DNA from 2 places in the Bradyrhizobium sp. KBS0727 genome. Region 2 is predicted to be linked to the other one. Evidence: predicted binding sites of a transcription regulator. Region 2 holds the regulator's gene; the other holds the start of a gene.
What was found. Region 2 encodes PhoB, which activates phosphate uptake and scavenging genes when phosphate is short. Its sites were predicted from a motif close to TGTCATNNANCTGTCAT; they were not measured.

Region 1 (5,033 bases), 1.0 Mb from region 2:
TGTTGCCGCAGGTGTCGGCGGGCTATGCCAGTTATGCGCTGCTGCGCTTCGAGATCAACGTTCGCGAGGCTTCGGTGATGGGTTTTGTCGGCGCCGGCGGCATCGGGCAGGAACTCGTGGTCGCGATTCGAAAGTTCTATTATTCCGACGTCAGCGCGATCCTGGTGACCATCATCGCCACGGTCTTCATCATTGATATCGGGACGGGCTGGCTGCGCGCCCGTCTGTTCGGCAGGGATGCCCGGGCATGAGCCAGTTGCCGAAGCCGGACCGTGAAAAGTTGCGGGCAAAATACCCTGATGTCTTCGACCGGCCGGCTTCTTCCCGGCTGGCGATGCCGGCGATGATAGCAGGCGCTTTCGCCATCTTCGTATTCGGGCTGGTCGATCTGGATTTTTCGCCGTCGAAACTGTTCAATGGCCTGCACCAGCTCGGCTGGATCACGCTGATGATGATCCCGCCCGATCCCGGATCGTCGCTGCCGATCTATCTTTCCGCGCTGGGCGAAACCCTCTCGATTGCGCTGCTCGGGACGACGCTCGCCGCCATCATGGCGTTGCCGGTCAGCCTGCTGGCGGCGCGCAACATCGTGCCCTCCAATTTCATCCGCTTTCCGGTGCGCCGCTTTCTCGATTCAATTCGCGGCGTCGACACGCTGATCTGGGCGCTGGTCTGGATCAATGTCGTCGGGCTCGGTCCGTTCGCCGGCGTGCTGGCGATCGCGGTGTCGGATTTCGGCGCATTCGGCAAATTGTTTTCGGAAGCCATCGAGGCCGCCGACCAGAAGCAGGTCGAGGGCGTCAGGGCCTCCGGCGGCAACGCGTTGCACGAGATACGCTTCGGCCTGATGCCGCAGGTGCTGCCCGTGATCGCGGGGCAGGTGCTGTATTTCATCGAGTCGAACACCCGCTCGGCCACCATCATCGGCATCGTCGGCGCCGGCGGCATCGGCTTGCAGCTCGCCGAGCAGATCCGCGTGCTGGAATGGCAGAAGGTCTCGTTCCTGATCCTGATGATCCTGGTCGCGGTGGCCGCGATCGACTGGATTTCAACCCGGCTGCGCTTTGCCATCATCGGCCGGCGCGCGGTGGCGTAAGCCTCAACTGCTCTCCACCAGGAACTCGACACGTTCGGCGGCGAAGCGCGAGCGCTTGGTCACCAGCGGCTTGCCGCTGGTATCGACGTCGGTGCTGTCGACTACCAACACCGGACGCCCGAGCGCGAGGTCCAGCCTTGCGGCGTCGGTTGCATCCGCGATGGCCGCGGTGATCCTGGTCGATGCGCGGTTGAAGTCACGGATCCCATAATGCGCAAGCAGCTTGGTCATCGAGCGCAGGTTGGCGAAGACCCTTCCTGCGTCGGGGAAACGTTCGGCGGAAAGCCAGGTGGTGCTGACGCAGATCGGCGTGCGGTCGGCGGATCGAACGGATTCGATCCGGATCAGCGGCGCGCCGGTCTTCAAGCCGAGTTCGCGCGCGAGTTCCCGCGTCGCGACGTCCTCGGAGGCGTCGATCAACTGGCCGCGCGGTTCCTGTCCGCCGGCGCCGACGATCTCGGAAAACCGCGTCCGTGAGCGCAGCGGATAGGCGAGGCGTTGGGCCTCGACATACGTACCGCTGCCACGTTCGGCCCGAACCAGCCCGCGTTCGGCGAGCGTTGCGAGCGCGCGGCGCACGGTGTGGCGGTTGACGCGGTAGGTTTCGGCGATCTCCATCTCGCCCGGCAGCTTTTCGCCCGCGGCAAAGCGGCCGTCGGCGATGCCGCGCTCGATGCCGTCGGCGACCTGCCGCCACAGGGCCACGCCGGAGGCGGTGTCCTGCATGCTCATGTCGTGCTCATGGCGCGAAATCAACCATCGGGAAAAATCACTTCGTTGTCACGAAACCTTCATGGCGTTCGGTTATCGAGTTGTCTAGTATCATAGACAACTTGAATCCGGCAAGGCCGATATGATGGCAAGCAGCGAAAGTTCAGGAAACGAGCGCGCGGGTCAGGCGCAGCGCAAGGCCGCCATGGCGGTGCTGGCGCACGCTGAAACGGCCGAGATATCGGCCCGGCTCGGGACCATCGCGTTGCCGGCGCACGAGAATTTGCGCGAAGCCGAGAACGGCCTGGTGATGGTGCGCGGCCGCGTTGGCGGCGACGGCGCGGCGTTCAACCTTGGCGAAGCCACGGTGTCGCGCGCGGCGGTGCGGCTTTCAACCGGCGAGGTTGGTTTCGGTTACACGCTCGGCCGCGACCGGCAGAAGGCAGAGTTGATCGCGCTCTGCGATGCCATGGTGCAGTCGGCAGAATTCGCAGAAATCGTGGAAGCAAAGGTGGTCGCGCCGCTGCGCGCGGCGTTGGTCGCGGAACGGAACCGCAAGGCCGCCGAGGCCGCGGCGACGCGGGTCGATTTCTACACGCTGGTGCGCGGGGAGGGCTGAGACATGACCACGGTTGCCGAACTGCCCGCCGGATTTGTCGACAAGGTGTTGTCGGCGCAATCGACCTTCCGCTCGGTCATGGATGCGATGGCGCGCCCCGGCAGCGTCCAGCGCATCGCCGCCACCGCCGGCACGCCGGCTGCGATGATGCGCGGTTCTGCTGCGATCGCGCTGACGCTGTTCGACCATGACACGCCGATCTGGCTGGATCGCGCGATGTCGGCGACTTCAGATGTGTCTAAATGGCTCAAGTTCCACACCAGCGCACCGGTCATTGCGGATTCGTCGATCGCCAGCTTCGCGCTGATCGGCAATCCCGAAGATCTGCCGCCGCTCGATCGCTTCGCGTTCGGCAGCAACGAATATCCGGACCGTTCCACGACGCTGATCCTGCAGGTCGAGAGCCTGTCGCAGGGCGCCCTCTTCGAATTGCGCGGCCCCGGCATCGACGGCACCACAACCCTGCAGGCGCAGATCCGGCCGCATGACCTGTTCAAGCGGCTCGCCGTCAATTCAGCGCTGTTCCCGCGCGGCATCGACGTCGTGCTGGTTCATGACGACGCCATTGTTGCGATACCGCGCACGACGCGGCTGGTCGCCAAAGGCGATTGAGGGAGACTGACCATGTATGTAGCCGTCAAGGGCGGCGAGCGCGCCATCGAAAACGCCCATCGCCTGCTGGCGCATGAGCGGCGTGGCGACCGCGACGTTCCCGAACTGTCATTGGACCAGATCTCCGAACAGCTTTCGCTCGGCGTCGACCGCGTCATGACCGAAGGCTCGCTGTATGACCGCGAACTCGCGGCACTGGCGATCAAGCAGGCGCGCGGCGACATGATCGAGGCCATCTTTCTGGTGCGCGCCTTCCGCGCGACCCTGCCGCGCTTTGGTTCGACTGAGCCGGTCGATACCGGCGCGATGCAGGTGCGGCGTCGGATTTCCTCGACCTTCAAGGATATTCCCGGCGGTCAAATCCTCGGCCCGACCTTCGATTACACCCATCGCCTGCTGGATCCGCAACTCGCGGACGGGTTCGCGCCCGAAGCACCGGCGATGGGCGAAGCGTCCTTGGCTGCGACGCCGCGCGTGACCGACATTCTCGGTCGCGACGGCCTGATCGAGCCGTCGCCTGCGGCGGACGCCGATGTGCCGGTCGGCGATCTCACCCGGGAGCCGCTCAGCTTTCCGGCCGATCGCGATCTGCGTCTGCAAAACCTGGCGCGGGCCGACGAGGGCTTTCTGCTGGCGCTCGGTTACTCCTCGCAGCGTGGCTATGGCCGCAACCATCCGTTCGCGGGCGAAATCCGCTTCGGCGAAGTCGAGGTCGAGTTCATGGCCGAGGATGCCGGCTTTGCCGTGCCACTCGGTTCGATCGCGATGACCGAGTGCCAGATGGTCAACCAGTTCAAGGGCTCTGCCACCGAAGCGCCGTGCTTCACGCGCGGTTATGGTCTCGCCTTCGGGCAGAGCGAGCGTAAGACCATGTCGATGGCGCTGGTGGACCGCTCCCTGCGCGCCCGCGAACTCGGCGAGGAGTTGATCGCGCCGGCCCAGGACGAGGAGTTCGTGATGTCGCACTCCGACAACGTGCAGGCGACCGGCTTCGTCGAACATCTCAAGCTGCCGCATTACGTCGATTTCCAGTCCGAGCTCGGCCTGCTGCGCAAACTGCGCAAGGAATTCGCCGAGGCGAACCAGGCTCCGCCGATGCAGGAGGCCGCGGAATGAACGCTCCGGCTTACAATTTCGCCTATCTCGACGAGCAGACCAAGCGAATGATCCGCCGCGCGATCCTCAAAGCGATCGCGATCCCCGGCTATCAGGTGCCGTTCGCCAGCCGCGAGATGCCGATGCCCTATGGCTGGGGCACCGGCGGCGTACAGGTAACGGCCGCGATCCTCGGACCTGACGACGTGCTGAAGGTGATCGACCAGGGCTCGGACGACACCACCAACGCGATTTCGATCCGGAAATTCTTCGGCAAGACCGCCGGCGTCGCCACTACCACCGCGACCGCGGATGCCACCGTGATCCAGACCCGGCACCGGATTCCCGAGGCGCCGCTGCATGGCGGCCAGGTGCTGGTCTATCAGGTGCCGATCCCGGAACCGCTGCGCTTCCTGGAGCCGCGCGAGACCGAGACGCGGCGCATGCATGCGCTCGGCGAATACGGCCTGATGCATGTCAAGCTGTACGAGGATATCGCGCGCTTCGGCCATATCGCGACCGCCTACGCCTATCCGGTGAAGGTGAATGCGCGCTACGTGATGGATCCGTCGCCGACACCGAAGTTCGACAATCCGAAGATGGACAATTGTCCGGCGCTGCAATTGTTCGGCGCCGGCCGCGAGAAGCGGATCTATGCGATCCCGCCGCACACGCACGTCGTGTCGCTCGACTTCGAGGATCACCCGTTCACGCGCTACCGGTTCGACGCGCCCTGCGCGCTGTGCGGGGCCGGCGATTCCTATCTCGACGAGATCGTCACCGACGACAAGGGTAGCCGGATGTTCGTCTGCTCCGACACCGATTATTGCGAGTCCCGCCAGTCGACCGGCCATCGCGGCAGCGAAAGCGCGGCGCCGCACAAGGAGAGGGCGCATGGTT
Region 2 (5,033 bases):
TACGGCAAGCACGACAAACTTACCTCGGTGATCCGCTTCATCAACGACATCCTGTTGAGCGCGCCATCGATCATCATCGGCCTGTTCGTCTATGGCGCCATCGTAGTCCCGATGGGCGGCTTCTCGGCCTTTGCCGGCTGTCTGGCGCTCGCGGTGATCGTCATCCCCGTGGTGGTGCGCACCACCGAGGACATGCTGGGGCTGGTGCCCAATCCCCTGCGTGAAGCGGCCTCGGCGCTCGGCCTGCCGCGTTCGCTGGTGATCCGCCGCATAGCCTACCGCGCCGCGCGCTCCGGCCTGATCACCGGCGTGCTGCTCGCCACCGCCCGCGTCGCCGGCGAAACCGCGCCGCTGCTGTTCACCGCCCTGTCGAACCAGTTCTTCAGCCTCAACCTGACTAAGACGATGGCGAATCTTCCGGTCACCATCAACAATTTCGTGCAGAGCCCCTATGTCTACTGGAAGCAGCTCGCCTGGAGCGGCGCCCTGATCATCACGCTCACCGTGCTCGCCCTGAATATTGGCGCGCGAATTCTCGGCGCCGAGAGGACAACGAAATGAACGATCTTTCCGTATCCGTCAGCGTTCCCGGCGCCGGCGTGCCGTCGATGCCGCATCAGCCGGAAGCTTCGGCCAAGGTGACGGCGCGCGGCCTGAACTTTTACTACGGCGAGCACCACGCGCTGAAGAACATCAACCTCGCGCTCGGCACCAACCGCGTCACCGCCTTCATCGGCCCGTCCGGCTGTGGCAAGTCGACCCTGCTGCGGATCTTCAACCGGATGTACGACCTCTATCCGGGCCAGAGGGCCACCGGGCAGCTGATGCTCGACCAGACCAACATCCTCGACCCCAAGCTCGATCTCAACCTGCTGCGCGCCCGCGTCGGCATGGTGTTCCAGAAGCCGACGCCGTTCCCGATGACGATCTACGAGAACATTGCCTTCGGCATTCGCCTCTACGAGAAGATCTCCAAGTCCGAGATGGACGGCCGGGTCGAGAAGGCGCTGCGCGGCGGCGCGCTGTGGAACGAGGTCAAGGACAAGCTCAACGCCAGTGGCCTCAGCCTGTCCGGCGGCCAGCAGCAGCGGCTCTGCATCGCCCGCACGGTCGCGGTGCGGCCCGAGGTGATCCTGTTCGACGAGCCCTGTTCGGCGCTCGATCCGATCTCGACCGCCAAGGTCGAGGAACTGATCCAGGAACTGGCGGAGGACTACACCATCGCCATCGTTACCCATAACATGCAGCAGGCGGCGCGCGTCTCCGACAAGACCGCCTTCATGTACCTCGGCGAGCTGGTCGAGTTCGATGACACCAACAAGATATTCACCTCGCCGAGCGATCGACGAACCCAGGACTACATCACCGGCCGGTTCGGCTAGCTTGATCCGGAGGAGATAACACATGGCTTCTGAACACACCGCCAAGGCGTTCGACAGCGATCTGCAGGAACTGACCCGCCTGGTCGCGGAAATGGGCGGCCTCGCCGAACGCATGATCACCGAATCCGTCGATGCGCTGGTTCGCCGCGACATCGCGCTCGGCAACCGCGTCGTCGCCTCCGACGCCGAGATCGACCGCCTGCAGCACATCATCGAGGAACGCGCGGTGCTGACCATCGCGCGGCGCCAGCCGATGGCGATCGACCTGCGCGAGATCGTCGGCGCCATGCGCGTTGCCACCGATCTCGAACGGATCGGCGACCTCGCCAAGAACATGGGCAAGCGGGTCGCGGCGCTGGAGAACGATTTCCAGCCGCTGAAGCTGATCCGCGGCCTCGAGCACATGACCGACCTGGTGCAGTCGCAGGTCAAGTCGGTGCTGGACGCCTATGCCGCGCACGACCTGCCGGCGGCGATGGCGGTCTGGAAGGGCGACGAGGAAGTCGACGCCATCTGCACCTCGCTGTTCCGCGAACTCTTGACCTATATGATGGAAGATCCGCGCAACATCTCGTTCTGCATTCACCTGATGTTCTGCGCCAAGAATATCGAGCGGATCGGCGACCACGCCACTAACATTGCCGAAACCGTATTCTACATGATCGAGGGTCAGCAGATTCTCGACAAGCGCCCGAAGGGCGACATGACGACGTTCGCCACGACAGTACCCGGTAACTGACGCGTCGAAACCAAGGGAAGCAGAATCGATGAACGCACGCATTCTGGTAGTTGAAGACGAGGAAGCGCTGACCACGCTGCTGCGCTACAATCTCGATGCCGAAGGCTACGACGTCGAAACCGTCGGCCGCGGCGATGACGCCGATACAAGGCTGAAGGAGCGGGTGCCCGACCTGATCGTGCTCGACTGGATGCTGCCGGGCCTGTCCGGCATCGAACTGTGCCGGCGCTTGCGGGCGCGGCCGGAGACCAAGCAGCTGCCGATCATCATGCTGACCGCGCGCGGCGAGGAAAGCGAGCGCGTCCGTGGCCTTGCCACCGGCGCCGACGACTACATCGTAAAGCCCTTTTCGGTGCCGGAATTGCTGGCACGGGTGAAGGGTCTGTTGCGGCGCGCCAGCCCGGAGCGGCTCGCCACCGTGCTGACGTACGGCGATATCGAACTCGACCGCGAGAAACGCCGCGTCGCCCGCTCCGGCCGCCAGATCGATCTCGGCCCGACCGAGTATCGCCTGCTGGAATTCTTCCTGGAGCATCCCGGCCGTGTGTTCTCGCGCGAGCAGTTGCTCGACAGCGTCTGGGGCCGCGACATCTATATCGACGAACGCACCGTCGACGTGCACATCGGCCGCCTGCGCAAGCTGCTCAATCCCGGCCGCGAGCAGGATCCGATCCGCACCGTGCGCGGCGCCGGCTACGCGCTGGACGATCGCTTTGCGAAGGCGGAGTCGTAACTACTGTCGTCCCGGCCTTGAGCTGGGACCGATACCCGCCGATGTTGATTGTCTAACAGAGCTGGAGCTTCAGCTCGGCATAACCACGCACGTCTGTGGTTATGGGTCCCGGCGCCTGTGCGCAATAGGCCGGGACGACGGCGGATATAGTCCGCTCAATTCACGACACAGATAGCATCGCGTAAGTTTACCTGGTCGGCTTCGGCGCCGGGCGGCGGCGATCGGAGGCCGGCTGATAGGCGACGCGCGAGTGATGCGCGCAGTAGGGCAGGCCGGAGAGCGCCTTGCCGCCGCAGAAGAAGAAGTCCGAACTCGAGGGATCGCCGACCGGCCAGTGGCAGGTGGCCTCGTTCAATTCCAGCAGCGACAGCCGCTGGCTCATCGGCACGACGTTGTCGTAGGAGATCGGATCCGGCTCCATCTCGACTTCGAAGGCATGGGCGAGCGCAGTGTTGCCGCGCGAGACCGGACGCGCCACCCGCATCATGTGCTGGGCGGGCCGGGCCTTGCGCTGGCGCGGGGCGGCCGAGGAGGGGCTCTTGGCGCGGCCGGACAGACCGAGCCGGTGCACCTTGCCGATCACGGCATTTCGCGTCACATTCCCAAGTTCCGCGGCGATCTGGCTGGCGGACAGGCCGCCTTCCCAGAGCTTCTTAAGCTGCTCGACGCGATCGTCGGACCAGGTCAATACGGTCATCGAATTCTTCCCTTCGCTTCGCGCGGGCCAACCGGGGGCAGCGCTGGCGATGCCAAATCTCCAAAATCCCTGCGGTCAGAATCCCTTAGCCCTCGCCGGGCGCGAAAGTCGCGCCCGAACGTGTACGCTGAACACATGGACTCAAGAGGATCAGAACTGCCGCACGAGATGTCGTACCCGACAGCCCAGACGCTACAATATGGCGTGACTCTGGCGCAAGAGTCCGCAGCTAAGCGTCCACATGTTCCGACATCTAGGCATTGCAATGCGTGTTTTCCACCACACCGGAAATGTACGGATTGCCTTTTATCGCAGTGCAGGAAGGCGGCTGGAGCATGATCCGGAAAAGTGGACACCGGTTTTCCGAGAAGATCATGCTCAAACAAGAAGGTGAACGAGCCTGCGAAGCAGGCTCTACGGCGTGTTGACACGTTCCGTCGCCAGCATAGAATGCCCTGACGTGCCGCCCCAAAAGGCGGCACGTTTTGTTTTCGGGTGGCCGGTGGTTGCGTGCGCGAAGGCTCGCGCACCCTGGCAGCTCGCAAACGGACTGCTCTCAAACCTCAAGTGATCGCCATGACCCATAGCGCCGCGTCGCATCTGCTCCCCGTATTCGCCAGGGTCGACCTTGGCTTCGAACGCGGCGAGGGCGCCTGGCTGGTCGCCACCAACGGCGATCGCTATCTCGACTTCACCTCGGGCGTCGCGGTCAATGCGCTGGGCCACGCCCATCCGCAACTGGTCGCAGCGCTGCAGGAACAGGCCACGAAACTGTGGCACATGTCGAACCTGTTCAAGTCGCCCGACGGCGACAAGCTCGCCGCGCGGCTGTGCGAGCAGAGCTTTGCCGACTATGTGTTCTTCTGCAATTCCGGCGCCGAGGCGATGGAATGCGTGATCAAGGTGACGCGCAAGTATCAGGCCGCCAAGGGTCATCCCGAGCGCTATCGCATCATCACTTTCGAAGGCGCGTTCCATGGCCGCACGCTGGCGACCTTGGCCGCGACCGGCTCCGCCAAATATCTCGAGGGTTTTGGGCCGCCGATGGACGGCTTCGACCAGGTGCCGCATGGCGATCTCGAAGCGGTGAAGAAGGCGATCGGCCCGCACACCGCCGGCATCCTGATCGAGCCGGTGCAGGGCGAGGGCGGCGTGCGCTCGGCGCCGAACGCGTTCTTCAAGGGCTTGCGCGAATTGTGCGACAAGCACGGCCTGCTGCTGGCGTTCGACGAGGTGCAGACCGGCATGGGCCGCACCGGCGATCTGTTCGCCTACAAGCGCCTCGGCGTCACCCCCGACGTGATGTCGCTGGCGAAAGCGCTCGGCGGCGGTTTCCCGATCGGGGCGTGCCTGGCGACCGCGGAAGCCGCGTCCGGCATGACGCCGGGCTCGCATGGCTCGACCTTCGGCGGCAACCCGCTGGCGATCGCGGCCGCCAACGCCGTGCTCGACGTGATGCTGAAGCCCGGCTTCTTCGACCAC

Region 1: phnF (phosphonate metabolism transcriptional regulator PhnF) is a predicted target of PhoB. The motif match lies at 1,875-1,891, and genes of this name have one in related genera.

What each region holds. Positions count from the first base shown of each region.
Region 1 covers NZ_CP042176.1:1,817,735-1,822,767, forward strand. Annotated here, with positions in the region: gene phnE (phosphonate ABC transporter, permease protein PhnE) at 1-251, shown strand, start outside; gene phnE (phosphonate ABC transporter, permease protein PhnE) at 248-1,096, shown strand; gene phnF (phosphonate metabolism transcriptional regulator PhnF) at 1,100-1,828, opposite strand; gene phnG (phosphonate C-P lyase system protein PhnG) at 1,950-2,426, shown strand; gene phnH (phosphonate C-P lyase system protein PhnH) at 2,430-3,038, shown strand; gene FFI89_RS08390 (carbon-phosphorus lyase complex subunit PhnI) at 3,051-4,154, shown strand; gene FFI89_RS08395 (alpha-D-ribose 1-methylphosphonate 5-phosphate C-P-lyase PhnJ) at 4,151-5,033, shown strand, end outside; gene phnK (phosphonate C-P lyase system protein PhnK) at 5,028-5,033, shown strand, end outside.
Region 2 covers NZ_CP042176.1:801,289-806,321, forward strand. Annotated here, with positions in the region: gene pstA (phosphate ABC transporter permease PstA) at 1-561, shown strand, start outside; gene pstB (phosphate ABC transporter ATP-binding protein PstB) at 558-1,382, shown strand; gene phoU (phosphate signaling complex protein PhoU) at 1,405-2,121, shown strand; gene phoB (phosphate regulon transcriptional regulator PhoB) at 2,150-2,854, shown strand; gene FFI89_RS03730 (GcrA family cell cycle regulator) at 3,042-3,551, opposite strand; gene FFI89_RS03735 (aspartate aminotransferase family protein) at 4,128-5,033, shown strand, end outside.